DNA from 2 places in the Kocuria rhizosphaerae genome. Region 1 is predicted to be linked to the other one. Evidence: predicted binding sites of a transcription regulator. Region 1 holds the regulator's gene; the other holds the start of a gene.
What was found. Region 1 encodes HrcA, which represses chaperone genes, less so after heat shock. Its sites were predicted from a motif close to TTNGCACTCGNNNNNNNCGAGTGCNAA; they were not measured.
Positions count from the first base shown of each region.

Region 2: the regulator HrcA is predicted to act here: its motif matches at 3,824-3,850, upstream of groES (co-chaperone GroES).

Region 1 is NZ_JBISWL010000069.1:22,173-38,363, reverse strand. It holds gene lepA (translation elongation factor 4) at 1-938, shown strand, start outside; gene hemW (radical SAM family heme chaperone HemW) at 938-2,182, shown strand; gene ACH9EU_RS07710 (DUF4870 domain-containing protein) at 2,228-2,692, opposite strand; gene ACH9EU_RS07705 (DUF3097 domain-containing protein) at 2,835-3,698, opposite strand; gene hrcA (heat-inducible transcriptional repressor HrcA) at 3,894-4,907, shown strand; gene dnaJ (molecular chaperone DnaJ) at 5,015-6,166, shown strand; gene ACH9EU_RS07690 (16S rRNA (uracil(1498)-N(3))-methyltransferase) at 6,163-6,936, shown strand; gene ACH9EU_RS07685 (hypothetical protein) at 6,969-7,898, opposite strand; gene ACH9EU_RS07680 (PhoH family protein) at 8,211-9,320, shown strand; gene ybeY (rRNA maturation RNase YbeY) at 9,320-9,826, shown strand; gene ACH9EU_RS07670 (CBS domain-containing protein) at 9,833-11,155, shown strand; gene ACH9EU_RS07665 (GTPase) at 11,148-12,206, shown strand; gene ACH9EU_RS07660 (LCP family glycopolymer transferase) at 12,350-13,843, shown strand; gene leuA (2-isopropylmalate synthase) at 14,018-15,763, shown strand; gene recO (DNA repair protein RecO) at 15,882-16,191, shown strand, end outside.
Region 2 is NZ_JBISWL010000041.1:52,095-65,953, reverse strand. It holds gene ACH9EU_RS05210 (2-hydroxyacid dehydrogenase) at 172-1,140, opposite strand; gene ACH9EU_RS05205 (glutamate--cysteine ligase) at 1,189-2,334, opposite strand; gene ACH9EU_RS05200 (class I SAM-dependent methyltransferase) at 2,403-3,668, opposite strand; gene groES (co-chaperone GroES) at 4,019-4,315, shown strand; gene groL (chaperonin GroEL) at 4,446-6,047, shown strand; gene ACH9EU_RS05185 (SGNH hydrolase domain-containing protein) at 6,207-8,246, shown strand; gene guaB (IMP dehydrogenase) at 8,423-9,949, shown strand; gene ACH9EU_RS05175 (GuaB3 family IMP dehydrogenase-related protein) at 9,997-11,118, shown strand; gene ACH9EU_RS05170 (SURF1 family cytochrome oxidase biogenesis protein) at 11,196-12,173, shown strand; gene ACH9EU_RS05165 (DUF3817 domain-containing protein) at 12,166-12,777, shown strand; gene guaA (glutamine-hydrolyzing GMP synthase) at 12,801-13,859, shown strand, end outside.

The DNA of each region.
Region 1 (16,191 bases):
AGCCGATGGTCTTCTCCGGCCTGTTCCCGATCGACGGCTCCGACTACCCGGTCCTGCGCGACGCCCTCGACAAGCTGCAGCTCAACGACGCCGCCCTGGTCTACGAGCCCGAGAACTCCGCGGCCCTGGGCTTCGGCTTCCGGTGCGGATTCCTCGGCCTGCTGCACCTCGAGATCGTGCGCGAGCGCCTGGAGCGCGAGTTCAACCTGGACCTGATCTCCACGGCGCCGTCCGTGAGCTACAACGTCACGCTGGAGGACCGCTCCGAGCGCGTGGTCACCAACCCGTCGGAGTTCCCCGAGGGCAAGCTCGCCGAGATCCGCGAGCCCATGGTCACCGCCACGGTCCTGGCCCCGTCCGAGTTCATCGGCGCGATCATGGAGCTGTGCCAGTCCAAGCGTGGCCAGCTCCAGGGCATGGACTACCTCTCGGAGGACCGGGTTGAGCTGCGCTACCGCCTGCCGCTCGCCGAGATCGTCTTCGACTTCTTCGACCAGCTCAAGTCCCGCACCAAGGGCTACGCGTCCCTGGACTGGAAGGCCGACGGCGAGGAGGCGGCCGACCTCGTGAAGGTCGACATCCTGCTGCAGGGTGAGCCCGTGGACGCGTTCAGCGCGATCACCCACCGGGACAAGGCGTACTCCTACGGTGTGATGATGACCGGGAAGCTGCGGGAGCTCATCCCGCGCCAGCAGTTCGAGGTCCCCATCCAGGCCGCGATCGGCTCGCGCGTGATCGCCCGCGAGAACATCCGGGCGATCCGCAAGGACGTGCTCTCCAAGTGCTACGGCGGTGACATCTCCCGCAAGCGCAAGCTGCTCGAGAAGCAGAAGGAGGGCAAGAAGCGGATGAAGATGGTCGGCCGCGTCGAGGTCCCCCAGGAGGCGTTCGTGGCGGCACTGTCCTCCGACGAGGCCGCGGACAAGAAGAAGAAGTAGTGGCCCCGGCCCAGCCCGAGGGCCTGCCCGCCCCGCTCGACGGGCGGCTGCCGTCCTCGGCCGCGCCGGGATCCGCGGAGCGCACGCTGAGCCTGTACGTGCACGTGCCGTTCTGCGCGGTCCGCTGCGGCTACTGCGACTTCAACACCTACACCGCCACGGAACTGGGGCCGGGTGTCTCGCAGGACGCCTACGCCGGCGACGCCGCGGCGGAGGTCCGGTGGGCCCGCCGGGTCCTCGAGGACTCGGGCGCGGCCGTCCGCCCGCTGCACAGCGTGTTCCTCGGCGGCGGCACCCCCACGCTGCTGCCCGCCGAGGACCTCGCCGCGGTCCTGGCCCAGGCCCGGGAGAGCTTCGGGCTGGCCGAGGGCGCCGAGGTGACGACGGAGGCGAACCCCGACTCCGTGACGCCCCGCTCCCTGCGGCTGCTCGCCGCGGCCGGCGTGACGCGCGTGTCCTTCGGGATGCAGTCCGCGGTCCCGCACGTGCTCGCGGTCCTGGACCGCACCCACGACCCGGAGAACGTCCCGCGCGCCGTGGCGTGGGCGCGCGAGGCCGGTCTGGGCGTGAGCGTCGACCTCATCCACGGGACGCCGGGGGAGTCCCTGGCCGACTGGGAGCGCTCCGTGCGCACGGCGGTCTCCTACGAGCCCGACCACGTCTCGGCGTACTCGCTGATCATCGAGGAGGGCACGCGGCTGGCGGCGCGCATGCGCCGCGGCGAGGTGCCACCCGTGGACGAGGACGACCAGGCCGACAAGTACGAGCTGGCCGACCGTCTCCTCGCACAGGCCGGTTTCGAGTGGTATGAGGTGAGCAACTGGGCCCGGCCCGCGCCCGGCGCGGATCCGCAGGCCCACCGGAGCCGGCACAACCTCGCCTACTGGCACAACCAGGACTGGTGGGGGATCGGTCCCGGGGCGCACTCGCACGTGGGCGGGACCCGCTGGTGGAACCTCAAGCACCCCGTGCCCTATACGCGCCGGATCCGGGCGGGCGAGTCGCCGGCCGCGGGTCGCGAGATCCTCGACGCCGGAACGCGCCGCCTGGAGCGCGTGATGCTGGAGACGAGGACCCGGGAGGGCCTGCCCCTGTCCGCCCTCGACGAGAACGGGCGCACCGCGGTGGCCGGGCTGATCGCGGACGGGCTGGTGGAGCCGCGGGAGGCGCTGCGCGGTGCCGTGGTGCTGACCCTGCGGGGCCGGCTCCTGGGCGACGCCGTGGTGCGGCGGCTACTGGGCTGAGGCCTCCGCCGGGCCCCGGTCGTCCGCGGGCCCGGAAGGGACGGCTCAGCGGCGGCCGGTGCGGTTCACGGACCGCTCGCGCAGCTTCTCCTCGAGCCGGTCGTAGAGCCGGGTGTTGAAGCGGTAGACGTGCGGGTCGCCGCGGTTCACCCCGATGCCGCCGGCGAGCGAGCCCACGGCCAGCAGCAGCCAGGCGGCGGTGGCCGCGAGCGCGAAGAACCAGCCGATGTAGGGCACCGGCGCGAGCAGCACACCGACGACGACCACGAGCGTCGGCAGCAGGGTGAAGTTCATGGCCTCCTTCGACTCCTGCTCGGTGAACCGGCCCCGGCCGCGGAAGACGCGGTGGATCAGGAACGAGGGCAGGAAGCCGGCGACGCCGCCGAAGTGGGCGAGGGTCGCCCACTGGTGGTCCTCGGTGACGCTCAGCGGCTGCGCCACGGGGGAGAGGCCCTCGAAGGGGGCTCCGGAGCTGTCGCGGCTCGAGCGGGGATCGGTCTGCACGGGCACGTGGCATCCTTCGGCAGTGGGACCGCTCGGGGGCGGCGGTCGGTGGTCGGCGTGGGTCGAGTCTACCGGCCGGTCACGTCGTTCGCCGCCCGCGGCCCGGGCGCGTGTGCTTTTGTGACGACCCGGGCGCCGTGCCGGGGGCTCAGGCGCCGGGCGCGGTGAGGAAGTCGATGAGCTCCTCGACCCTGCCCAGCAGCGCCGGCTCCAGGTCGGCGTAGCTGTCCACCCGGGAGAGGATGTGCTGCCAGGCCCGGCCGAGGTCGCCGGCGGTGCGGTGCGGCCAGCCCAGGGCGGCTGCCGTGCCCGTCTTCCAGTCGGTGCCGCGCGGCACCACGGGCCACGCGTCGATGCCCAGGACCGCCGGCTTGACCGCCTGCCAGATGTCCACGTAAGGGTGGCCCAGCACCAGGACGTTGCGCTCCGCGCCGGGCAGGCGCATCGTCTCCGCGGCGATCCGGGACTCCTTGGAGCCGGGGACGAGGTGGTCCACGAGGATCCCGAGCCGCCGCCCCGGCCCCGGGGCGAACTCCCGCACGGCGGCCGGCAGGTCGTCGATGCCGTGCAGGGGTTCCACCACGACGCCCTCGACGGCGAGGTCGTGTCCCCAGACCTTCGCGACGAGCTCGGCGTCGTGGTAGCCCTCGACCCACACGCGGGAGGCCTTGGCCGTGGCGGCGCGCAGGCCTTCGACCTCGACGGAGCCCGACCGGGTGCGCGCGGGCTTCCGGGCGGCCGGGGCCGTGCGCGGCTCGACCACGACGACGGGCTCGCCCTCGAGCAGGAAGCCGGGTCCGAGCCGGAACGCCTTGACGCGGCCCCGGCGGTCCTCGAGGCCCATGACCCGCACGCCGCCGATCGTCTCGAGCGAGACGACGGCGCCGACCCAGCCGGTCGTGGCGTCCTCGAGGAGCAGGCCGGGGGAGGCCGGCACCTCGGCCGCGGCGGGCCGGCGGCGGGCCAGGGCGTCGTCGTCGAGGCTGCGCGGGCCCCAGCCGTAGGTGCTCATGGACGTCCTCCCGGTCGCGGTGCCGGTGCCCCGGCGCGGATCAGCCGGAAGCGTACCAAACGGGGGGCGTCCCACCCGGTCGACACGGAGGCTACACTGGACCGGCTGGCACTGTGGCCGCCAGAGTGCCAGCCGCGGGGAGTTTCCCGGGCACAGGGAGCACCGAGGAGACGGGACCGACCGGGAAGGAGCGACGTGAACCATCCGAGACGACTGCAGATCCTGCAGGCCATCGTGGAGGACTACGTCCACTTCCGGGAGCCGGTGGGCTCCAAGGCGCTCGTGGAGCGGCACCAGCTCGGCGTGTCCTCGGCGACCGTGCGCAACGACATGGCCGCGCTCGAGGAGGAGGGGCTGATCGTCGCTCCTCACACGAGCTCCGGGCGGATTCCGACCGACAAGGGCTACCGCACGTTCGTGGACCGGATCGCGGCCGTGAAGCCGCTCTCGGGCCCGGAGCGACGGGCCATCCAGAGCCTGCTCGACGACGCCGCGGACATCGACGACGTCATGGAGCGCACGGTGCGGCTGCTGGCCCAGCTCACCCACCAGGTGGCGGTGGTGCAGTACCCGCACGCCTCCGGGGTCACCGTCCGGCACGTGGAGGTCGTGGACGTCGGCGGGGGCCAGGTGCTCGTCGTGCTGATCCCCACCAACGGCCGGGTGGCGCAGAGGGTCGCCGTGCTGCACGGGGAGCTCGAGGAGTCGCACCTCCTCGAGCTGCGCGCCCGCGTGCTGGCCGCCGTCGTGGGGCGGCCCCTCACCGCCGTGCCGGAGGTGCTGGCCGTCATGACGGACTCCGTGGCCCCGCAGCTGCGGCCCGCCGCGGCGGCCGTGTCCGAGGCGGTCTCGGCCCTGGCCGCCGGGGGCACCGAGCACCGGCTGGTCATGGCCGGGACCGCCAACCTGGCCCGCTCGACCGGGGACTTCCACCTGAGCATCGGACCGGTCCTCGAGGCCCTCGAGGAGCAGGTGGTGATGCTGCGGCTGCTCTCCGAGATGGAGCAGGACGCCCGCGGCGTGGCCGTGCGGATCGGCGCGGAGAACGCCGAGGGTCCGCTCGCCGAGGCCTCGGTCGTCGCGACCGGCTACGGACCCGAGTCCCAGTCCAAGGTGGGCGTGGTGGGCCCGATGCGCATGGACTACCCGTCCACGATGGCGGCCGTGCGGGCCGTCGCCCGCTATCTCTCCCGTATCCTCGGGGGCTGACCCGGGCACCGCAGACGCCGTCACGTCCCGGCACCACGTCCTCCGCAGATTCCGCCACAGATTCCTCCACAGACCTTTCGACAGAACTCTCGACAGAACGGACCACGGTGAGCGATCACTACGAGACCCTGGGCGTGTCCCGGGACGCCAGCATGGAAGAGATCAAGAAGGCCTACCGCAAGAAGGCCCGCAAGCTCCACCCCGACGTCAACCCCGAACCGGGGGCCGACGAGGAGTTCAAGCGTCTCTCCCACGCCCACGACGTCCTCTCCGACCCCGAGAAGCGGCGGGTCTACGACGCCACGGGCAACGAGAACGGCACGGACACCGGGTTCGGCGGCGGCTTCCCCGGATCGGGGTTCGGCTTCCAGGACATCTTCGACACCTTCTTCCAGGGCGCCGGGGGCTCCGGGTCCGGGCGCCGGGGCCCCGCCTCCCGGACCCGGCAGGGCCAGGACGCGCTCATCAACGTGCGCGTCTCGCTCCAGGACGCCGTGTTCGGCACCGAGAAGCGGATCACCGTGGACACGGCCGTGGTCTGCCCCACGTGCGACGGCACGTGCTGCCAGGAGGGCACCCGCCCCGAGACCTGCGACGTGTGCCACGGCACCGGCCAGGTCCAGCGCCAGGTGCAGTCGATCCTCGGCACCGTGGTCACCGCCGCCCCGTGCGGCACGTGCCAGGGTTTCGGGACGGTCATCAAGCACCCGTGCCACGAGTGCTACGGCGAGGGCCGGGTGCGCGATCGCCGTCCGCTGACCGTCAAGATCCCCGCCGGCGTCTCCACCGGCAACCGCATCCGGCTCTCGGGCCAGGGCGAGGCCGGGACCGCCGGCGGGCCCAACGGTGACCTCTACGTGGAGCTCAAGGTGGACCCGGACCCGACCTTCGAGCGGCAGGGGGACGACCTGCACGCCCGGGTGCGGCTGCCCATGACCTCCGCGGCGCTCGGCACCACGGTGACGCTCGAGACCTTCGACGGCGAGCGCGAGGTCCCCGTGCCCCCGGGCACCCAGACCGGTCACACCGTGACCCTGCACGAACTCGGCGCCACGCGGCTGCGCGGGGGCGGCCGGGGCGACCTGTTCGTCCACCTCGAGGTCGAGACCCCGTCCGGACTCGACGACGAGCAGCGCCGCCTCCTGGAGCAGCTGTCCCGGCTGCGGGGCGAGGAGCAGTCGACGGGCACGACCCTGAGCACGCCGGCGGGCGCCGGGGGCTTCTTCTCACGGCTCCGGGACCGGTTCTCGGACCTGTGAGCCTGCCGGTCTTCAAGGTCGGACCCGGCGAGCTGCCGGGGCCCGGGGACGTGGTCACGGTCACGGGGCCGGAGGCCCGGCACGCCGTCACCGTGCGCCGTCTCGCCCCGGGCGAGCGGCTGGAGCTCGTGGACGGGTCCGGCACCCGGGCGGTGGGCGAGCTGCTGTCCGGGACGAAGGACAGCATGGAGGTCCGGGTCACGGGGGTGGTCAGCGAACCCGCCCGCCGGCCGCGGCTCGTGCTGGCCCAGGCCCTCGCGAAGGGCGACCGCGACCTGCTGGCCGTCGAGACGGCCACGGAGCTCGGCGTCGACGCCGTGGTCCCCTGGCAGGCGCAGCGCTCCATCGTGCGGTGGAAGCAGGAGCGCGCCGCGAAGAGCCACGAGAAGTGGGTGAGCACCGTGGCCGCGGCCGCCAAGCAGTCCCGCCGGGCGCTCTGGCCCGAGGTCCTGCCGCTGGCCGGCACCCCGGAGCTTGCGGCCGTGCTCGGGCAGCCCGCGACAGCCGGGCTCGTGCTGCACGAGGAGGCCACCGCCTCCCTGGCCGACCTCGCCGGGCAGGGGGACGCCCCGTGGGCGGACGCGGAACGGATCGTGCTCGTCGTCGGCCCCGAGGGGGGCATCGGGCCCGACGAACTCCAAGCCCTGACAGGTGCGGGCGGACGGGCCGTGCGGCTCGGCCCCGAGGTGCTGCGCAGCTCCACGGCGGGGCCGGCCGCCCTCGCCGTGCTCAGCGCGGCGCTCGGCCGCTGGGCGGGCACCACGGGCTGACCCGGCGCCCCCGCGGCCGAGCGTGGGGCCGGTCAGCGGGGCAGGACCTCGACGGTCCTGTCGTCGAGCACGGGCCGGCCCTCGGCGTCGCGGCCCTCGACCGTCAGGACGTACTCGCCCGGGGGCAGCAGGAGGCCGGCCCGGAACTCGGCCGAGCCGTCGTCCAGTGGGACGGTCTCGACCGTCCCGGTCGAGACCGTCCGTGCGGGACCGCCGTCCCTCGCCCTGGCGGTCCACCGGGCGCCGGCGACCCCCTCGAGCAGGCGCCCGGTGAGGACGAGCCGGCCCTCGGTGCGGGCCCCGTTCCGGGGGGTCAGGATCCACACGGGCGCCTCGAGCCGCTCGTCGGCCCGCAGGGGCTCGTCGAGCCGCACCGAGCCGAACACCACCTCCCCGGCGCGCCCGTCGACGAGCACGACGACCCGGGGCTCCGAGGTCCTGGACAGCAGCCCGGACGTCGTGGCGGCGGCCGTCACGGTGTGCGCGAGCTGCTGGAGGGCCAGATGCGCCTCGTGACGGCCCAGGCCGGGCCGGAAGGCCTCGGAGGGCATGTCCACGGTGATCGTCCCGTCGGGGGTCATCGAGCTGCCGACCTCGTCGACGGGGGACCACAGGGTCCTCTGGTCCGGGTCCCCGGGCCTGGCCGAGGTCATCAGCTCGGCCGCGGCGGCGATGGGATCCGCGGCCCCGGGGTCCTCGTCGTCGTCGCGGAACTCCCGGAAGAGCACCTGCTCGCCGTCGACGTCGCCCACCCAGTACACGGGCAGCTGGGTCGTGGCCACCGTCCCGTTAGCGACGCTCACCGTCGCGGCGGCGACGGGCTCGGTGCCCGTGGCCGGCCGGGCACCGCCCAGCACCCCGTCGCCCCCCGCGCCGCATCCGGCGAGCACGAGCGCGCACGCCACGGCCGGCACGAGCGCGCCGGCGGGCGTGGCGCGCCGCCGCGGGTGGGGGGTGGGCATGACGGGACGAGCACCTCTGCTTTCCGGGATCCGCGGGGGCGGAACGTGCGGCCAGGGGGCGGCCGGCGTCCCCCGGCCGAAGGACCCGACCATTCCAGCACAGCGGACGACGGCGTCCACAGCCGGAAGGGCCTCCTCGGGGTGACCGATACCAAATCGGAATGTGCACCCGGCGCGTCGCGGGGGCCCGCCCGCGCGGTACCCTGGAAGGACGACGAGCCGCGCCGTGGACGCCCGGAGCGCCCGTCCACCACACCTGCGACCGGCGTCCGTCACGAGAGAGCGAGAGCACGGCCCCGAGGGGCCGGACCCATGACTGAGACGCTGCCCGGCACCACGCACCCCCTGACGGCACGCACCGCCATCACCTTTCCCGACCGCGAGACGATGGTCCGCTGCCTCGGCCCAGGGGACGAGAACCTGCGCCAGGTCGAGGCCGCCTTCCCGGGCCTCGTCACCGGCCCGCGCGGCCTCGAGCTCGGCCTCGAGGGTCCCGGCGGGCCCGTGCGGATCGTCGCGACGCTGTTCGAGGAGCTCAAGGTCCTCGCCGGGCGCGAGACCACGATCACCCCGCAGGTCATCGGGCAGCTGCTGGAGATCATCGGACGGGACCTCTCGGCCCGGCCGAGCGGGGCCCTGACCCAGAACATCCTCTCGAGCCGCGGCCGCAAGATCAGGCCCAAGACGCTGCGCCAGAAGGCCTACGTCGACGCGATCGACGAGCACACCGTGGTGTTCGGCATCGGCCCCGCGGGCACCGGCAAGACCTACCTGGCGATGGCGAAGGCCGTGCAGGCGCTGCAGGCCAAGGAGGTCTCCCGGATCATCCTGACCCGCCCTGCCGTGGAGGCGGGGGAGCGGCTCGGCTTCCTGCCGGGGAGCCTCAGCGAGAAGATCGACCCGTACCTGCGCCCGCTCTACGACGCCCTGCACGACATGATGGATCCCGAGTCGATCCCCCGGCTCATGGAGGCCGGCACGATCGAGGTCGCGCCCCTGGCCTACATGCGCGGGCGGACGCTCAACGACGCCTTCATCATCCTCGACGAGGCCCAGAACACCACGCCGGAGCAGATGAAGATGTTCCTCACCCGGCTCGGCTTCGGCTCGAAGATGGTCGTCACCGGGGACGTCACCCAGGTGGACCTGCCCGGCAGCACCTCCTCGGGGCTGCGCCAGGTCCAGCACGTGCTCGGCGGCGTGGCCGACGTCGCGTTCACGGAGATGACCTCCGAGGACGTCGTGCGCCACGAGCTGGTCAGCCGCATCGTCAACGCCTACGACACGTTCGACACGACCAACCGGCGACGCACCGAGCGCCGGCAGCGCAAGGAGGGCGCCAGGACGGCGCGCGCCTCGGCGGGCGAACCGCGGAACGCTGCTCCGGGCCGCGCCGCCCCGCAGGGCGGGGAGGAGGCCTGATGGCCGTCGAGATCGACCTGCACGCCGCGCCCGCGGACGTCCCGGAGGCCGACCGGGAGGCCTGGGCGGCTGTCGACGTCGACCTCCTGCGCCGTCTGGCCGAGCACGTCCTGGCCCGGCTGCACGTCCACCCCGACGCCGAGCTGTCCGTCGCCGTCGTCGACGAGGAGGAGATGGCGCGCCTGCACGTGGACTGGATGGACCTGCCGGGGCCCACGGACGTCATGTCCTTCCCCATGGACGAGCTCCGTCCCGGCACCCCGGAGGAGCTCACGGAGGGCACCCTGGGGGACGTGGTGCTCTGCCCGACCGTCGCCCGCCGTCAGGCCGAGGCCGCCGGTCACCCGGTCGCGGACGAGCTGTGCCTGCTCACCACCCACGGGATCCTGCATCTGCTCGGCCACGACCACGCCGGGCCGGAGGAGCGCGCGATCATGTTCGCCCTGCAGCGGGACCTGCTCACCGACTTCCTCGGCCGGCCCGCGCCGGTCGAGACCATGGAGTAGCGCCGGATGACCACTGCCGTCCTGATCGTCGCGGCGTTCGTGTTCCTGTGCACGGCGTTCGTGCTCACCGCCGCCGAGACCGGTCTGACGTACCTGCCGCGGGCCGAGGCCGAGGCCATCGCCCGTGAGGAGCGCGGCTCCGCCGCCGCGCGCGTGCTCGCCACGCCGACCGCCCACCTGCAGGCGCTGCGCTTCTGGTCCGTGTGGTTCGAGACGGCGTCCGCGGTCGCCGTGGCCCTGGCGATGTTCCACGGGCTCGACCACGTGTGGCTCGCCGGGCTGCTGGCGACCGTGGTCATGGCCGCGGTCGGCTTCGTGCTCGCCGGGGTCTCACCCCGCCAGGTGGGGCGCAGCAACCCCGCCGGCACCGTCCGGCGCACCGCCGGCCTCGTCCGCGTGCTGCGCACCGTGCTGGGCCCGGTGCCGGGGATCCTCGTGCGCCTCGGCTCGTCCGTGACCCGGAACACCGGCCGTCCGGCGCCCGGGTTCCTCAGCGAGGAGGAGCTGCTCGAGTTCGTCGACCGCTCCACCGACCAGGACCTCATCGAGGACGACGAGGCCGAGCTGCTGCACTCGGTCTTCGACCTCGACGACACGAACGTCCGCGCCGTCATGGTGCCCCGCACGGACATGGTGACCATCGACGACGACGAGAGCGTGGACGACGCGCTGAACCTCTTCTTCCGCTCCGGCTACTCCCGGATCCCGGTCATCGGGGAGAGCTCCGACGACGTGCTGGGCATCCTGTACCAGAAGGACGTGGCGGAGCGCGTGCACCGCTCCGGCACCGGCCTGCGCCTGGACGGGCTGTGCGAACTGGCCCGCGAGGTCCGCTACGTGCCGGAGTCCAAGAAGGTCAGCGAGCTCCTGCGCGAGATGCAGCTCGAGTCCATCCACGTGGCCGTCGTCGTCGACGAGTACGGGGGGACCGCCGGGCTCGTCACCCTGGAGGACCTCATCGAGGAGCTGCTCGGCGAGATCGTCGACGAGTACGACCGGGAGAAGCCGGAGGTCGCCGAGCTGGCCCCGGGGCGCTACCGGGTCTCGGCGCGGCTGGGCGTGGAGGACCTGGGCGACCTGTTCGGGGTGGACCTCGAGGACGACGAGGTCGACACCGTGGGCGGGCTGCTCGCCAAGAGCATCGGGCGCGTGCCCATCGTGGGCTCGCGGGCCACCGTGGCGGGCATCGTCCTCGAGGCCGTGACCCTGGAGGGGCGCCGCAACAGGGTGGGCCAGCTCGAGGTCCACCGGGACCCGGACTGGGTTCCCCCGGGGTCCACCGCCGTGGACGCCGCCGCACTGGAGTCCGAGGAGGAGTCCCATGTCTGAGACCACCGAGAGCCACCCCCCGCGGGACGGCGCCGGGACGCCGTTCCGCGCCGGGTTCGCCGTGCTGGTCGGGCGGCCCAACGCGGGCAAGTCCACGCTCACCAACGCGCTCGTCGGGCAGAAGGTGGCCATCACCTCCACCCGGCCGCAGACCACCCGCCACACCATCCGGGGCATCGTGCACCGGCCCGAGGGGCAGCTCGTGCTGGTCGACACCCCGGGGCTGCACCGTCCCCGGACCCTGCTGGGACAGCGGCTCAACGACCTCGTGGCCGACACCCTCGCGGAGGTGGACGTCATCGGCTTCTGCGTTCCGGCGAACGAGAAGATCGGCCCGGGCGACCGGTTCATCGCCCAGCAGCTCGCCGCCTCCGGCAACAAGCCCGTGGTCGCGGTCGTCACCAAGACGGACACCGTCTCCCGGGCCGAGCTCACGGAGCAGCTGCTCGCCGTGACCGAGCTCGGCCGCTCCGTGATGACGGAGGAGCGCGCCGTGCGGCAGGAGCGGGAGTCGCGCAAGCCCCGCCACCGCTCCGGCGGGGCCCCCGCCGCGCCGGACGCGACCGGCGCCGGGGAGCCGGGCTGGGCGGACGTGATCCCCGTCTCCGCCGTGGACGGCTTCCAGGTCGAGGCACTGGCCGAGCTGCTCATCAGCCGGATGCCGGTCTCGCCGCCGCTGTACCCCGAGGGTGAGCTCACGGACGAGCCGGAGCTCACCATGGTCGCCGAGCTGGTCCGCGAGGCCGCGCTCGAGGGCGTGCGCGACGAGCTGCCCCACTCGCTGGCCGTGGTGGTCGAGGAGATGGTCCCGCGCGAGGGCCGGCCGGCGGACCGGCCGCTGCTCGACGTGCGGGTCAACGTCTACGTGGAGCGCCCCTCGCAGAAGGCCATCGTCATCGGCAAGGGCGGGGCCCGGCTGCGGGAGATCGGCACGCGTTCCCGCGGCGCGATCGAGGCCCTGCTCGGCACGAAGGTCTACCTGGACCTGCACGTGAAGGTCGCCAAGGAGTGGCAGCGGGACCCCAAGCAGCTCTCGCGCCTGGGCTTCTGAGCCGGCCGCCGGACGGGACCGCAGGTCCGCGCCCACACCGCGCGTCCAGGACGCGCGGCTACGATGACTGCCGGTGTTCCGCACCGGACGCCGTTGCCCGACCGTGGTCCGCGTGACCGCGGCCGTCCCAGGAGAAGATCACCGTGTCCCCAGACGCCCCCGAGGTCCGCGCCAGCCCACGCCACCGGCGTCGGTCCCGGAAGCGGTGGGCGGTCCTGGCCCTGGTCGTGGTGCTGCTCGCGGTGCTCGGACTCGGCGTGGCGGCGACGTGGCGGCTGCAGTCCAACCTGGACACCTCCCCGCTGGACCTCGGGGACGAGCCCGCCGCCGTCGAGCCCGGCCCGCTGGACATCCTCGTGATGGGCTCCGACACGCGCACCGGGGAGGGCAACGAGGACTACGGCGACGCGGAGGACAGCGACGGCTACTCGGACGTCATGATGCTCGTGCACGTCGCCGAGGACCGCAGCCGGGCCACGGTCGTCTCCTTCCCCCGGGACCTCGTGGCGGACATCCCCCGGTGCACGGATCCGGAGACCGGCCGCGTGCACGCCCCGGAGCAGGACGCCACGCTGAACTCCGCGATCGCGAACGGCGGCCCGGGGTGCACGGTCGCCACCGTCAACCGCATGACCGGACTGAAGATCGACCACTTCATGCTCGCGGACTTCCACGCCGTCGAGGAGCTCTCCTCCGCCGTGGGCGGCGTCGAGGTCTGCGTGAACGAGGCCGTCGACGACCCGAAGTCCGGCCTGAAGCTGCCGGCCGGCGTCTCGTCCGTGGAGGGCGAGCAGGCACTGGCCTTCCTGCGCAGCCGGGCGGCCTTCGGGGACGGCGGGGACGTGAGCCGGATCCGCTCCCAGCAGTCCTTCCTCGCCTCCCTGGCCCGCAAGGTCGAGGAGGAGGGCACGCTCTCGGACCTGCCCACCCTGTACCGGATCGCCGACGTCGCCACCAGGAACCTGCACGTCGACGAGGAACTGGGCAACGTGGCCACCATGGTCGGCCTGGCCACCGCGCTGCGGGGGATCGACCTCGCCAGCATGCTCTTCGTGACCGTTCCCACGGAGCCCTACGAGCCGGACCCCAACCGGCTCCGGCTCGAGGAGGAGAAGGCCGAGGAGCTCTTCGAGGCGCTGCGCGAGGACCGTCCACTCGCCGACGGCACGGAACCCTCGGCCACGCCCACCGCCACCCCCACCGCAGCGGATCCCTCGGCCGGGACGGGCCCCGGGTCGGGGCCCGACGCCGGGTCCGGGTCGGCCGTCGCCCCGGCCACGGTCCCGCTCACCGTCTCGAACGCCTCCGGCGTGCGGGACCGGGACGCGGAGGTCGCCGAGCTGCTGGCGGACGAGGGGTACGCGCCCGTGGAGAGCGGTCCGCAGGCGGCCGAGCTGCCCGGCACGCAGGTCTTCTTCGGGCCCGGCTGGTACGGGGCCGCCGAGCAGGTCGCCGAGCTGCTGGGCGTCCCGTCCGCGCAGATCGTGCCGACCACCGACGTCGCGGGCGTGCTGGTCTCCGTGGGCCGGGACTTCCGCGAGGGGGAGCGGATGGACGTGACCGCCAGGCTGCCGGACGGGCTCCACGGGCAGACCGCGGAGCAGCACACCTGCCAGGAGGCGGCCGGCGACTGGTGACCCCCGGCCCGGGGGTCGACCCGCGCCACGTGGTACTTTGGTCCCATGCGGACCGAGATGCTCCTCCTTACGTGCCGCAACGGGGCCTGACGCGACGACCTGTGGCCGGCCTCCCGTTGCGGAGTTCCTGATGCCCGGCCACCGCAGACGTCTCGAGCAGAACAGGCCAACCCCATGCGCAATCTCCAGCAGCCCTCCGGCATGCCCACCCACAAGTACGTCCCGTACCAGCGGCAGTTCCCCTTCGACATGTCCGACCGGACATGGCCGGACCAGGTCATCACGAAGGCCCCCCGCTGGTGCGCCGTGGACCTGCGGGACGGCAACCAGGCGCTGATCGACCCCATGAACTCGGACCGCAAGCTCAAGATGTTCGAGCTGCTCGTGCGGATGGGGTACAAGGAGATCGAGGTCGGCTTCCCCTCGGCCTCGCAGACGGACTTCGACTTCGTGCGCCGCCTCGTGGAGGAGGACCGGATCCCCGACGACGTCACGATCCAGGTCCTGACCCAGTCCCGTGAGCACCTCATCGAGCGCACCTACGAGGCGATCGACGGGGCCGGCCGGGCCATCGTCCACCTCTACAACGCGACGTCCACGCTGCAGCGCCGGGTGGTCTTCGACCAGGACATGGACGGCATCGTCGACATCGCCCTCTCCGGTGCCCGGCTGTGCATGAAGTACGAGGAGCAGCTGAGGAACACCGCGGTGACATACGAGTACTCCCCGGAGTCCTACACCGGCACGGAGCTGGAGTTCGCGGCACGGATCTCGAACGCCGTGGCCGAGACGTTCGAGATCGGCGGGGACCGGGAGATGATCCTCAACCTGCCCGCGACCGTGGAGATGGCCACCCCGAACGTGTACGCGGACTCCATCGAGTGGATGTGCCGCAACCTCTACGACCGGGACGCCACCGTCGTGTCCCTGCACCCGCACAACGACCGCGGCACCGGTGTGGCCGCCGCCGAGCTCGGCTACCTGGCCGGTGCCGACCGCATCGAGGGCTGCCTGTTCGGCAACGGCGAGCGGACCGGCAACGTGGACCTGGTGACCCTCGGCCTCAACATGCTCACGCAGGGCGTGGACCCGCAGATCGACTTCTCGGACATCGACGAGATCCGCCGCACCGTGGAGTACTGCAACCAGCTGCCCGTCCCCGAGCGCGCCCCCTACGGCGGGGACCTCGTGTTCACGGCCTTCTCCGGGTCCCACCAGGACGCCATCAAGAAGGGCTTCGACCGGATGGCGCGCGACGCCGAGGACCGGGGCTGCTCGGTGGACGAGATGGTGTGGGCCGTGCCGTACCTGCCGATCGACCCGAAGGACCTGGGCCGGACGTACGAGGCCGTGATCCGCGTGAACTCGCAGTCGGGCAAGGGCGGCGTGGCCTACCTGCTCAACAGCGACCACGGGCTGGACCTGCCGCGCCGCGCCCAGATCGAGTTCTCGAGGGTGGTCCAGGAGCACTCCGACACCGCCGGCGGGGAGATCTCCGGGGCCGAGCTGTGGAAGATCTTCGCGGACGAGTACCTGCCGACCGCCCACGACGGCGGTCCCGGTCGCTGGGGCCGGTACCGGATCACCAACATCACCACGAGCTCCGAGGAGGAGGGGGAGACGACCCTCGAGATCGGGCTCGACGTCGACGGCGTGCAGCACCACCGGACCGGGCACGGGAACGGTCCCATCGAGGCGCTGCTCCAGGTCTTCGCGGCGGAGGGCATGGACGTCCGCGTGCTCGACTACAGCGAGCACGCCCTCTCGGCCGGTGGCGACGCCCAGGCCGCCAGCTACGTCGAGGCGGCCGTGGGCGAGCGCGTGCTGTGGGGCGTGGGCATCGACGCCAACACGACCCGCGCCTCGCTGAAGGCGGTCGTCTCCGCGGTGAACCGGGCCGTGCGCGACGCCCAGCGCTGAGCCCCCGCGTCCCGACCACGGCGGCCCGACCCCCGCGGAGGGGGCGGGCCGCCGCCGTCCGGAGGTCCGCCCCGGCGCGGCCGTCCGCGGTGTCCGCCGCCCGTGGGAGAATGGGGCCGTGGCCAGGACGACCTTCGCATCGCGCAGCTATCGGGACGACGCCGTGGTCCTGCGCACCTACAAGCTGGGCGAGGCCGATCGGATAGTGGTGCTCCTCACCCGCGACCACGGCCAGGTCCGTGCCGTCGCGAAGGGCGTGCGCCGCACGAGCTCGCGGTTCGGCTCCCGGCTGGAGCCCTTCAACGTGGCCGAGCTGCAACTGGTCACGGGCCGGAACCTCGACATCGTCTCCCAGGCCCTGGGCCGGCGCGGCTACGGGTCGGTGATCGCCGCCGACTACGCCAAGTACACGGCGGCCACGGCCATGG
Region 2 (13,859 bases), on a different contig from region 1:
GCCGAAACCAGCGTCATGCGGTAACCAACCCGCGGATATCAGACTGACCACGCGTCGAGACAACACGCCCGCAGAGATCACCCCAACCCCTCCATGAACGACGAAGCGGGGCACCCACCGATCAATGAGTGCCCCGCTTCACCCTGCCCTCTTGACAAGATCGACTACATATCAGCCGACGGGCGTGACCAGGGTCCCGCTGGTCAGCCAGCTGCGGAGGTTGCGCAGCGTCAGCTCGGCCATCTCGCGGCGGGTCTGCACGGTGGCGCTGCCCACGTGGGGCAGCAGGACCACGGAGTCCAGCTCGCGCAGGGCCTCCGGCACGTGCGGCTCCGCCGCGAAGACGTCCAGGCCGGCACCGCCCAGCCGTCCCTGGGTCAGCGCCTCCACCAGGGCCGTCTCGTCGACGACGGAGCCGCGCGCCACATTGACGAGGAACCCCTCCGGACCGAGGGCGGCCAGCACGGCGGCGTCGACCGTCCCGGCGGAGTCGGGCCCGCCGGGGACGGCGACCACGAGCACCTCGACGGCGGCGGCGAGCTCCAGGACGGAGCCGTGGTAGGTGTGCTCCGTCCCCGGCACGGGACGCCGGTTGTGGTAGTGGATCTCGCAGCCGAGGGCCTCCAGCCGGTGGGCGACGGCCCGGCCGATCCGGCCGAGACCGAGGATCCCCACGCGCCGGCCGGAGGCATGGACGGTGAGCGGGTAGTTGCCCCGGGCCTCCCAGTCCCCGCGGCGCACCCAGCGGTCCGCGGCGGAGAACCGGCGCAGGACGTCCAGGTACAGGGCCAGCGCGGTGTCCGCCACGGCATCGGTCAGCACGTCGGGCGTGTTGCTCAGGGCGATGCCGCGGGCGGCGGCCTCGGCGGCGTCGGTCCCGTCGTAGCCGACGCCGAAGTGCACCACGGCCTCGAGCCGGGGCAGCCTGCGCATCAGCTCCGTGCCGACCCCGGTGCGCCCGGAGCCCACGGCCACCCGGACGCGGTCGGCGTGCCGGTCCAGGAACTGCCCGGCGGCCGCGTCGTCGTCGGGCAGGCGCAGGGCGGAGAACTCCGTGTCCAGGGCCTCCTCGACGAGGGGGTGCAGCGGGCCGACCTGCAGGACGTGCCCGGTGCGCGGGGCGGGGGCGGGGACGGTCATGGGCGAACTCCTGGAACGGTCGGTGCGGAAGCGGGGCGAGCCGGGACGTCAGTCGTTCTCGCGGGTGCGCCGCACGATGTCGAGGGCGACCGCCCGGAGGTCGCCGCCGTGCGCGCGGGCGACGGCGCGCTGGCGCTGGTAGCCGGCCCCGTCGCGCATGATCCGCTCCACGTCGGAGAGCTCCCGGGAGCAGCCGAGCCGCGCCGCGACGGGCTCGAGCCGGTCGAGCAGCGCGGTGAGGTCCTCGCACATGTCCCGCTCGTTGTTGTGCGTGTCCGTGATGACGGTCGCGTCGAGGCCGTAGCGGGCGGCCCGCCACTTGTTCTCGTGGATGTGCCACGGCTTCAGGCGGGTCGGGATCCGCCCTGACTCCACGTCCTGGGACAGGGACTCCGCGAGGCACTGGGTGAGCGCCGTGAGCGCCGCGACCTCCCACAGGGTGGACAGGCCGTCGCAGAACCGGATCTCCTCGGTGCCGAGGCGGGGCACCGGGCGAACGTCCCACCGGGCCTCGCTGGTCTCCTCGATGATGCCGGTGGCGATCATGTCCTCGATGCACTGCTCGTAGGCCGCCCAGGACCGGAAGTGGTAGGGCAGGCCCGCGGTGGAGAGCTGCTGGAAGATCATGGAGCGCTGGGAGGCGTAGCCGGTGTCCTCGCCCGACCAGAACGGGGAGTTCGCCGACAGCGCCAGCAGGTGCGGGTAGTACGTCAGCAGACCGTCGAGCACGGGCAGGGCCTTGGCCCGGGAGTCCAGGCCCACGTGCACGTGCACGCCGTAGATGACCATCTGCCGGCCCCAGTACTGGGTCCGGTCCACGAGCTTGTGGTAGCGCTGCTTGTCGGTGACCTGCTGGTCCTGCCAGCGGGCGAAGGGGTGGGTGCCGGCGGCGAAGACCTCCAGCCCCTGCGGGTCCGTGACCTTGCGGATCTCGTCCGTCATCGTGACCAGCTGCTCGGTGGTGTGGGCCACGTCCCGGCACACGCCGGTGACCATCTCGATGGTGTTGAGCAGGAACTCCCCGGTCAGGTGCGGGTGGTCGCCGTCGGTCCCCCAGTCGGGGTGCGCGTCCAGGACAGCCTCGTAGGTCTCCCGGCCGCGCGGGACGAGGTCGCCCGTGGTGCCGTCGACGAGCGCGACTTCCCACTCGACGCCGAGTGTCGACTGGGCGGAGCGGGCGAACGAGATCTCCACGCGGCAGGTCCTCCGTGCTCGGCGGGCGGGCGCCCGGTCCGGTGCGGGACTGTTCGCCCGCGGGGTCCTCAGTCTACGGTTTCGACGACGATCACGACGCGCTTCTCGCCGTCCCCGGGCCCGTCGCTCCCGGCGGGGGCCGTGCGGGTGAGCACGAGGGTGGCCCGGCCGGGACCGCGGGGGGCGAGCTGCCGGCGCAGCTGCTCCGGTGTCACGTCCGTGCCGCGCTTCTTGATCTCCAGGGTGCCCACCTGCCGGTCCCGCACCCACCGCTTGAGCACCTTGACGGTGTGCGGCAGCACCTCGTGCACCCGGTAGGCGCGGGCGAGCGGCGTGGCCACGAGCTCGTCGGAGCTCAGGTAGGCGATCCGCGGGTGGATCAGGCGGGCCCCGAGCTGCCGGGCGAGGTCGGTCACGAGACCGGCGCGGATCACCGCGCCGTCCGGTTCGTACAGGTACGCCCCCACGTCCCCGAGCGGGGCGTCCGGGTGCGCGGGGTCGGCGTCCACCGGGCTCACGAGCTCGGCGGCCCCGTGCTCGGCGAGCACGAGCGCGGACCGCCGCACCCCCGGCCGGGCCACCGCGTTGAACCACAGCACGGCCTCCACGACGTCCCCCCGGTCGGAGACCCACTGCGCCTCGCAGCCGGCCGGGACGGCATCGTGGGGCAGGCCGGGCCCGAGCTTGACCCCCACCGGCAGGCCCTGGGCGGCGAGCTCCTCCGCGAAGGACAGGGGCGGGGAGAACGCCTCCGGGTCGAAGATCCGCCGGGTCCCCGACGACGACGTCGTGCGCCGTGCCGGATCCAGCCAGATCCCGCCGGGCATCCCGCCCGGGAGGCCGGCGAGGTCCAGGGACGCGGCGTCGGCGTGCACGACCGTCGCCTCGGGGAAGGGCGCGAGGTTGAGGGTCGCCACCGCCGCGGTGGTCTCGTCGAGCTCCACGGCCGTGACCCGGCGGTCCAGGGAGGCCAGGGCCAGCGCGTCCGCGCCGATGCCGCAGCCGAGGTCGGCCACGTGCTCGATCCCGGCGGCGGCGAAGCGCTGGGCGTGCAGCGCCGCCACGCGCAGGCGGGTCGCCTGCTCGAGGCCGGGGCGGGTGAACAGCATCCGCTGGGCGAAGTCCCCGAACTTCTCGCGGGCCCGGGTCCGCAGCCGCGCCTGGGTCAGGGCGGCGGAGACCAGCTCGGGGGAGTGCCCCGCGGCCCGGAGCCGGGTGGCTGCCGTGAGCGCGTCGGCGTCGTCGTACGGTCCCAACCGCTCGAGCAGAGCCATCCCCTCGGGGGTGAGCAGCGGGGCGATCTCGCGGGGGTCGACGGGATTCTCGGGGGTCATGAAGCTGCCGTTCGGGTCGGGGATCGGACCCGTGACCGGGCCGACGGGGCGCCGCCACCGCATTCAACCACGCGACCCCGACGGTGTCGACGGAGCCACCGGTCCTTCCTCGGGGCCTCCGGGCGGGACCCCGCGCGGCGGCCCCCGACGGCGCGCTGGCACTCGCCTTGACCGACTGCTAACCGACTTCTACAGTGGGCCTTGGCACTCTCCGGGTGAGGGTGCTAAAAGGGCCAGGCGATCGATCGGCACCGCGACGACGGTTGGTGCGCCAACCGGCCCGAAGCACGACAGCGGGCCCCGCCCGCGGTCGCCCACCGTTTTGCACGCCTAACAGATAAGGAGAGATCGTGTCGGTCTCCATCAAGCCTCTCGAGGACCGCATCGTCGTTCAGCCGCTCGCCGCTGAGCAGACCACCGCTTCCGGTCTCGTCATCCCGGACACCGCCAAGGAGAAGCCCCAGGAGGGCAAGGTCCTGGCCGTGGGCCCCGGCCGGGTCGACGACTCCGGCAACCGGATCCCGGTCGACGTCAAGGAGGGCGACGTCGTGATCTTCTCCAAGTACGGCGGGACCGAGGTCAAGTACAACGGCGAGGAGTACCTCGTGCTCCCCGCCCGCGACGTCCTCGCCGTCGTCGAGAAGTAGTCCCGGCGCACACCACGCACCACCGACGAAGGGTGCCTGCCGCACACGCCCCGCGGGGTCCGCGGCGGGCACCCTTCGCCGATCCCCGTATCCCGCTGGAACCCCAGCCACCCAGAAGGAGCCATCGTTCATGGCCAAGCAGCTGGCATTCGACGATGCCGCACGCAAGTCCCTCGAGAACGGCGTCAACAAGCTCGCCGACACCGTCAAGATCACCCTCGGCCCGCGCGGGCGCAACGTGGTGCTCGACAAGAAGTGGGGCGCCCCCACGATCACCAACGACGGCGTGACCATCGCCCGCGAGGTCGAGCTCGACGACCCGTACGAGAACCTCGGTGCGCAGCTCGCCAAGGAGGTGGCGACCAAGACCAACGACGTCGCCGGCGACGGCACCACCACCGCCACCGTCCTCGCCCAGGCGCTGGTCAAGGAGGGCCTGCGCAACGTGGCCGCCGGAGCCGACCCGCTGAGCCTCAAGCGCGGCATCGAGAAGGCCGTCGAGGCCGTCTCGGAGCGTCTGCTCGAGAACGCCCGCCCCGTGGAGGGCGTCAACGTCGCCCACGTGGCGACCATCTCCGCGCAGGACCGCGCGATCGGCGAGCTCATCGCCCGCGCCTTCGAGACCGTCGGCAAGGACGGCGTCATCACGATCGAGGACGGCTCGACGACCGAGGTCGAGCTCGACGTGACCGAGGGCATGCAGTTCGACAAGGGCTACCTCTCGCCGTCCTTCGTGACCGACGTCGAGCGGCAGGAAGCGGTCATGGAGAACTCCCTGGTCCTCCTGTACCAGGGCAAGATCTCCTCCGTGGCGGATCTCATGCCCGTGCTGGAGCGGGTCCTGCAGGCCAAGAAGCCGCTGACCATCATCGCCGAGGACGTCGAGGGGGAGGCCCTCTCCACCCTCGTGGTCAACAAGCTGCGCGGCAATCTCGACGTCGTGGCCCTCAAGGCCCCCGGCTTCGGGGACCGCCGCAAGGCCATCATGCAGGACCTCGCCGTGCTCACCGGCGGCGAGCTGGTCACGTCCGAGCTGGGCATCAGCCTCGACCAGGTGACGCTGGAGCAGCTGGGCACCGCCCGCCGCGTGACCGTCACCAAGAACACCACCACTCTGGTGGACGGTGGAGGGACCGAGGCCGCGATCCACGACCGCGTGGCCACGATCCGCGCCGAGGTCGAGCGCACCGACTCCGACTGGGACCGCGAGAAGCTGCAGGAGCGGCTGGCGAAGCTGGCCGGTGGCGTGTCCGTGATCAAGGTCGGCGCGGCGACCGAGGTCGAGGCCAAGGAGCGCAAGCACCGCATCGAGGACGCGGTCTCCTCGACCCGTGCCGCCCTCGAGCAGGGCATCGTCCCGGGCGGCGGCACCGCCCTGGTCCACGCGGCCAAGGTCCTCGACGAGGGCGACCTCGGGCTCGAGGGCGACGCCGCGACCGCCCTCGGCATCGTCCGCCGCGCCCTGCGGCAGCCCCTGTACTGGATCGCGCAGAACGCCGGCCAGGACGGCGCCGTCGTCGCGTCCCGGGTGGCCGACCTCGAGCCCGGTCACGGCTACGACGCCGCGACCGGCGAGTACGGCGACCTCGTGGCCGCGGGGATCATCGACCCGGTCAAGGTCACCCGCTCGGCGCTGCAGAACGCGGCGTCGATCGCGGCCCTCGTGCTGACCACCGAGACCCTCGTGGTCGACAAGCCGGCGGAGCAGGAGGAGCACGGGCACAAGCACTGACCCGCTCCCCGCCCACGGACCCGTCCCGCCTCCGCGGGGCGGGTCCGTCGTGCTGCGGGCTCCTCGAGCGCAGGGGCCGCCGGGGGCCGTCCGGTAGAGTGCGGGGTCCCATCGCGTCGGCCCGGGATCTCCGGGTCCGGCCGTCCCCAGGAGGTTCCCATGGCCACGGCCCTCGAGCAGGACGCGGCCGTGGACGTGGAGCGGATACGGCGGGTGGCCCGGTACGCGGGCTTCCGGCCCGAGGTGCAGGGACTGCGGTTCGTGGCCGTGCTGCTCGTGGTGCTGTACCACGTCTTCCTGGACCGCGTGTCCGGGGGAGTGGACATCTTCCTGCTGATCTCCGCGTTCTTCCTGACCCTCTCCTTCGTGCGCAAGCTCGAGAGCGGGGGGCCCCTGGCCCTGGGCCGGTACTGGCTGCACGTGTTCAAGCGGCTGCTGCCGCTGGCGGTGCTCACCGTGCTGGGCACGCTCCTGCTGGCCTGGCTGTTCTTCCCGGAGGCGCGGATCGAGCGGATCCGCACGGAGGCCCTGGCCACGGTCCTGTACGTGGAGAACTGGGCCCTGGCGTTCGCCGAGGTCGACTACTACGCGGCCGACGACTCCACGGCCTCGCCGTTCCAGCACTTCTGGTCCCTGTCCGTGCAGGGGCAGGTGTTCCTGCTGTGGCCGCTGCTCTTCGGCGCCGCGTGGCTGCTGACCCGCCGTGGGCCGTGGCGACCGGTGCCGGTGCTCGCCGTCCTGTTCGGGGCCGTGTTCACCGGCTCGCTCGCCTGGTCGGTCTGGTCGACCACCACGAACCAGGCCTTCACCTACTTCGACACGCGGGCGAGGCTGTGGGAGTTCGCCCTCGGCTCGCTGCTCGCCCTCGCGGTGCCCCACCTCCACCCGCCGCGGGTGGCGCGGGTCGTGCTCGGGTGGCTCGGGGCCGTGAGCATGGTCTCGGTCGGCGTGCTGATCGACGTGCAGGGCGCCTTCCCCGGGTGGGTGGCGCTGTGGCCGCTCCTCTCGGCGGCCGCGATCGTCGTGGCCGGGCGCTCCGGATCCCCGTTCGGCGTGGACCGGATCCTGGCCTCCCGCCCGCTGGTGGGCCTGGGTGACGCCTCCTACGCCCTGTACCTGGTCCACTGGCCGCTGCTGATCACCTACCTGGTCGTCCGGGACCGGCCGGTGGCGGGCCCGCGGTCCGGCGTGGTCATCATCCTCGTCTCCCTGCTGCTCGCGGTCGTGGCCACGAGGGTCGTGGAGAAGCCGCTCCAGCGGTGGCAGTGGCCCGAACGGAACAAGCGGCACCTGGCGGTGTCGGTGGCCGTGAGCCTGTCGCTCGTCGCGGTGCCCGTGACGCTGTGGTCGGCCGCGGACGAGCGACGGGCGGCGGAGCTGGCCGCCGAGGCCGCGCGGAACAGTCCCGGTGCCGCGGCACTCGCGCCGGGCTTCGAGTTCCGTGGGGACCCTGACGCACCGGCCCTGCCCCTGCCGTCCCAGCTGGGGGAGGAGTGGGTGGGGCTGCCGGAGCCGTGCTCCGGCCGGTTCGCCCCGGAGGAGGAGGTCCTCGAGGCCCACTGTCGCCAGACCCCGGCCGTGCGGAACCCCGGGCGCACGGTCGCGGTGGTCGGCAACTCGCACATGGAGCAGTTCATGGGGGCGGTGATCCCCGTGGCGGAGGAGCACGGCTGGCAGCTCGTGGCCGTGCTGCAGCCCGGGTGCCCGTTCGCCGTGCGCCCCGAGGGCGACCCCTGCCACGAGGGCAACGAGGCGGCCCTCGACTACGTCGAGCGGATCGAGCCGGACGTGGTCATGACGACGTCCACGTACGCCGCGCGCATGGACGGGTCCGCCGAGACCGTGGTCGACGGCTTCCCCGAACTGGTGGACCGCCTCGGCGCGCGGGGCATCGAGGTGGTCGGCTTCCGCGACAACCCCCGGTTCGACTTCAACCCCTATGAGTGCGCCGAGCGTCACGGCGCGGACGACGCCCGCTGCCGGGTGCCGGTCGACCGCGTGCTGGGCCCCGAGAACCCGGCCGACGCCCTGAGCGACCGCCCCTGGTTCACCTCCCTGGACCTGACCGAGCTGATCTGCCCGGACGGCCTGTGCCGCCCCGTCGTGGGCAACGTCTACGTCTTCATGGACCCGCACCACCTGACGTGGACCTACGCCCGGTCCATGGCCCCGGCCCTGGAGCCGTGGATCACCGGGTAGCCGGCCCCCGGGAGCCGGCCCGTGTCCCGCACATGGGCCCGCCCCCGGCGGGAACCGGCTGCGCCCCCGGCGGCGCCGAGCGCGCGGAGCGCCGGTGAGGTCCCCCACACCGGGCCGCCGGACGCGGGGCGGACCGTAGAATGGTCGGGATTCCCTCGACCTCGAAAGGCCCCACCGTGCCGGACACCTCCGTTCCCACCGCCCTCTCCGAGGACCCGTTCGGGTTCACCGGGCTGACCTACGACGACGTCATGCTGCTGCCCGGCAACACCGACGTCATCCCGTCCGAGGCGTCGACGCGGACGCGACTGTCCAAGCGCATCACGCTGGACGTGCCGCTGCTGTCGGCCGCGATGGACACCGTCACCGAGTCGACCATGGCCATCGCGATGGCGCGGCAGGGCGGCATCGGCGTGATCCACCGCAACCTCTCGATCCAGGACCAGGCCGAGCACGTGGACCGGGTCAAGCGCAGCGAGTCCGGCATGATCACCGACCCCGTGACCATCTCCCCGGAGGCCACGCTCGAGGAGCTCGACCGGCTGTGCGGCTACTACCGGGTCTCCGGGCTGCCGGTCGTCGACGGCGGGCAGAAGCTGCTGGGCATCATCACCAACCGCGACACCCGCTACCTGCCGGAGAGCGAGTTCCCGCGGCGCCGGGTGCACGAGATCATGACCCCGATGCCGCTGATCACCGGCAAGGTCGGCATGGCCAAGGACGAGGCCCACAAGCTCCTGGCCTCCAACAAGATCGAGAAGCTGCCCCTCGTCGACGACGCCGGCCGGCTCACGGGCCTGATCACCATCAAGGACTTCACGAAGGCCGAGCAGTACCCGCACGCGACCAAGGACGACGAGGGCCGCCTGCGGGTGGGCGCGGCCGTCGGCTTCTTCGGCGACGGCTTCGAACGGGCCATGGCCCTCGTGGAGGCCGGCGTGGACGCCCTGTTCATCGACACGGCCAACGGGCACTCCCAGGGCGTGCTGGACATGATCGCCCGGCTCAAGGCGGAGCCCGCCGCCGCGCACGTGGACGTGATCGGCGGGCAGGCGGCCACCCGGCACGGCGCGCAGGCCATCGTCGACGCCGGCGCGGACGCCGTGAAGGTGGGCGTGGGCCCCGGCTCGATCTGCACGACCCGGGTCATCGCCGGGGTGGGCGTCCCCCAGATCACCGCGGTCAACGAGTCCGCGAAGGCCGCGATCCCGGCCGGCGTGCCGCTCATCGCGGACGGAGGGCTGCAGCACTCCGGGGACATCGGCAAGGCCCTCGTGGCCGGCGCCGACTCCGTCATGGTCGGCTCCCTGCTCGCCGGCTGCGACGAGTCCCCGGGCGAGCTGATCTTCGTCAACGGCAAGCAGTTCAAGACGTACCGGGGCATGGGGTCCCTGGGGGCCATGCAGTCCCGCGGCAAGAACTCGTCCTTCTCCAAGGACCGCTACTTCCAGGCCGACGTGGCCAGCGACGAGAAGCTGATCCCCGAGGGCATCGAGGGGCAGGTGCCCTACCGCGGGCCGCTCTCCGCGGTCGTCCACCAGCTCGACGGCGGCCTGCGCCAGACCATGTTCTACGTCGGCGCCCACGACGTCGAGGAGCTCAAGCACCAGGGCCGGTTCGTGCGCATCACCCCGGCCGGGCTCAAGGAGTCCCACCCGCACGACATCACGATGACCGTCGAGGCCCCCAACTACAAGCGCTGACCACCAGCGCCGCGCTGCGGTCCGCTGCACCGTTCGGAAAGGACACCATGAGCTACGACATCGAGATCGGCCGGTCCAAACGCGCCCGTCGCACCTACTCCCTCGACGAGATCGCCCTCGTCCCCTCCCGCCGCACCAGGGACCCCCGGGACGTCTCCACGGACTGGCAGATCGACGCCTACCGGTTCTCCATCCCGTTCCTCGGGGCCCCCATGGACTCGGCGACGTCCCCGGAGACGGCGATCGCCCTCGGCCGGGCCGGCGGGCTCGGGGTGCTGGACCTCGAGGGGCTGTGGACCCGCTACGAGGATCCGCGGCCGGTGCTCGACGAGATCGCCGGTCTCTCCGGGGAGGACGCCCCGTCCTCCACCCGCCGGATGCAGGAGCTCTACGAGGCCCCCGTGCGGCCGGAGCTGATCACGGCCCGGCTCGCCCAGATCCGCGACGCCGGCGTGATCGTCGCCGGGTCCCTCACCCCGCAGCGCACGGTCGAGCACTACCGCACCGTGCTGGACGCCGGGGTGGACGTCTTCGTGATCCGCGGGACCACGGTCTCGGCGGAGCACGTCTCGCGCAACCAGGAGCCGCTGGACCTCAAGAAGTTCATCTACGACCTCGACGTGCCGGTCATCGTGGGCGGCGCCGCGGGCTACACCCCGGCCCTGCACCTGATGCGCACGGGCGCGGCGGGCGTCCTGGTGGGCTTCGGCGGCGGGGCCTCCATGCGCATCCAGAACACCCTGGGCATCCACGCGGCCATGGCCACGGCCATCTCCGACGTCGCGGCGGCCCGCCGCGACTACCTCGACGAGTCGGGCGGTCGCTACGTCCACGTGATCGCCGACGGCGGGGTGGGGGTCTCCGGGGACATCGTCAAGGCCCTCGCGATGGGCGCCGACGCCGTGATGCTCGGCACGGCGCTGGCACGCACCTCCGAGGCCCCCGGTCAGGGCTGGCACTGGGGCGCGGAGGCCCACCACGACCAGCTGCCGCGGGGCCTGCGCACCCGCGTGGGCACCGTGGGCCCGCTCCAGGAGGTGCTCCACGGACCGTCCCGGCACGTGGACGGCACGTCCAACCTCGTGGGCGCGCTTCGCCGGTCCATGGCCACGACCGGATACCTCGACCTCAAGGAGTTCCAGCGCGCCGAGGTGGTCATCCGCGGCTGAGCCCCGGTCCGTGCCGCGGCGACCGCGGCACGGAGCGGCATTGGCGAACGTCCAGGAAGGCCCACTAGCCTTGTCGGGTGCTCAAGACCGCCCTGCGACCCCGCTCGATCCTCGCGCTGATCGTCAGCCTGGGTCTGGCCGTGGGCTTCGTGCTCCTGAGCCAGTGGCAGCTCGAGTCCGGCCGGCAGGCCCGGACCGTTGCCGACCCGGCCAAGGACGTCGCCCGCCCCCTCGAGCGGGCCGTCGGCGCCGGAGCCCCCGTCACCGTGGCCGAGGCCGACCAGCTCGTGAGCGTCACCGGCGAGTACCGGGAGGACTCCACGGTCCTCGTGGCCGGACGGCTGCAGGACGGCGCGGAGGGCTGGTGGGCCGTCGCGGCCCTCGACGTCCCCGGCAGCGCCGGCCAGTGGCCCGACGCCGGGGGGCCGCTCACCCTGGCGGTCGCCCGCGGCTGGGTCCCCGACCCGGCCGCGGTGCCCGAGGAGCCGGAGGGACAGGTCGACGTCGTCGGGCGGTACCTGCCCGCGGAGGGTCCCGTGCCCCGCGGGGACCTTCCCGAGGGCCAGGTGCGCACCGTCTCCCCGGCCCAGCTCACGAACCTCTGGGACACGCCGCTGTGGCCCGGCTACGTCGCGGCCTTCGCCGAGAACCCGGCCGCCGCACCCGACCGGCCGGCCGCGGTCGGCGGCCTCGCCGCCGACGCCGCGCTCATGGACCCGGAGCTGTCCCCGCTGCAGATCGAGCAGCAGCCCACCGACGAGTCGGTCGACCTGCTCAACGTCTTCTACGCCGTCGAGTGGGTCGTCTTCGCCGGGTTCGCCCTCTACCTCTGGTGGCGCTTCGTGCGCGACGAGTGGCGGCGCGGCCAGGACCCGGAGGAGTACTTCTACTTCGAGGGCGACTACTACCACGACGACGCCAGCGGACGCTTCTACTACTACGACCCCCGGGCGGAGGAGTACTACTGGTTCGACGACCAGCCCCGCAACCCCGGGCCCGCCGCCCCGGGACCCGCCCACGACAGGACACCCGACAGGACCGGAGCCCATGACTGAGCCCACTCGACCGACCCCCTCCTCGCCGGCACCGTCGCCGGCGCCCTCGCCGCGGGAGCGCACCGACGGGGTGCGGGTCCCTCTCCCGCCCGGCGCCCGGCCCTCGGCCGCCGCCGCCCCCGGACGCCCCACCGGCCCGGCCGCGGCCCTGCAGCCGCGCCGCCGCTTCGGCGGCACCGAGGCGCAGATCCGGGGCGCCCTGACGTTCTACATGGTCTGCGCCTGGATCTCCGGGACGTTCCTGCTCCTGCTCGTCGCCGAGATGATCACCCGGTACGGGTTCGGCTTCGACCTCGTCGCGGGCGGCACGGACAAGGCCACGGGCCGGACCGTGGCGCTGGGCTGGCAGGACCTCGAGCTGGAGAACCTCGCCGGCGGCGTCAACATCTCCACGTGGATCCTCATCGTCCACGGCTGGTTCTACGTCGTCTACCTCGTCTCCTGCTTCCGCATCTGGACGCTCATGCGCTGGCCGTTCCCCCAGCTCGTCGTCATGGCCCTGGGCGGCGTGGTGCCGTTCCTGTCCTTCGTCGTGGAGCGCAAGATCCACGCCTCCACCACCGCCGAGCTGCGCGCCAACCCGAGGGCCGCCAAACGGTACTGAGCCCCTCCCGCGGCTGGCCTAGGATGGAGGGCGTGACCGAAACAGCTGAGACCCGCACCGACCTCGAGCAGCGACCGGTCCTGGTGGTCGACTACGGCGCGCAGTACGCGCAGCTGATCGCCCGCCGGGTCCGCGAGGCCAACGTCTACTCCGAGATCGTCCCGCACACCTGGTCCACCGAGAAGATCCTCGCCAAGAACCCCGCGGCGATCATCCTCTCGGGCGGACCGTCCTCCGTGTACGCGCCGGACGCGCCGCAGCAGGACCCGGCCCTCTTCGAGGCCGGCGTGCCGGTCCTGGGCATCTGCTACGGCTTCCAGGCCATGGCCCAGGCCCTCGGCGGGACCGTGGCGCACACGGGAGCCCGCGAGTACGGGGCCACCGTCGCGACCGCCGTCGGCGGTCCCTCCGCCTCCATCCTGGAGGGCTCGCCCGGCACCCAGACCGTGTGGATGAGCCACGGGGACTCCGTCGTCGAGGCCCCCGCGGGCTTCGAGGTCCTGGCCTCCACCGAGACCACGCCCGTGGCGGCGTTCGCCGACGAGCGGCGCGCGCTCTACGGCGTGCAGTGGCACCCCGAGGTCAAGCACTCGGTGCACGGTCAGCAGGTGCTGGAGCACTTCCTCTTCGACGGCGCGAGGGTCGAGCCCACCTGGTCCACGGGGAACATCATCGAGGAGCACGTCCAGCGCATCCGCGAGCAGGTCGGGTCCGCGTCCGTGATCTGCGGGCTCTCCGGCGGCGTGGACTCCGCGGTGGCCGCGGCCCTCGTGCAGCGCGCCGTGGGGGACCAGCTGACCTGCGTGTTCGTCGACCACGGGCTCCTGCGCGAGGGCGAGGCCGAGCAGGTCGAGAAGGACTTCGTGGCCGTCACCGGGGTCAACCTGTACGTGGCCGAGGAGAAGGACCGCTTCCTCGGGGCGCTGGCCGGGGTGACCGACCCCGAGCAGAAGCGCAAGGTCATCGGCCGGGAGTTCATCCGCTCCTTCGAGGCCGCCGCCGAGGAGGTCGCCCGCGCCGCCGCGCAGGAGGGGGAGCCGGTGCGCTTCCTCGTCCAGGGCACGCTCTACCCCGACGTCGTG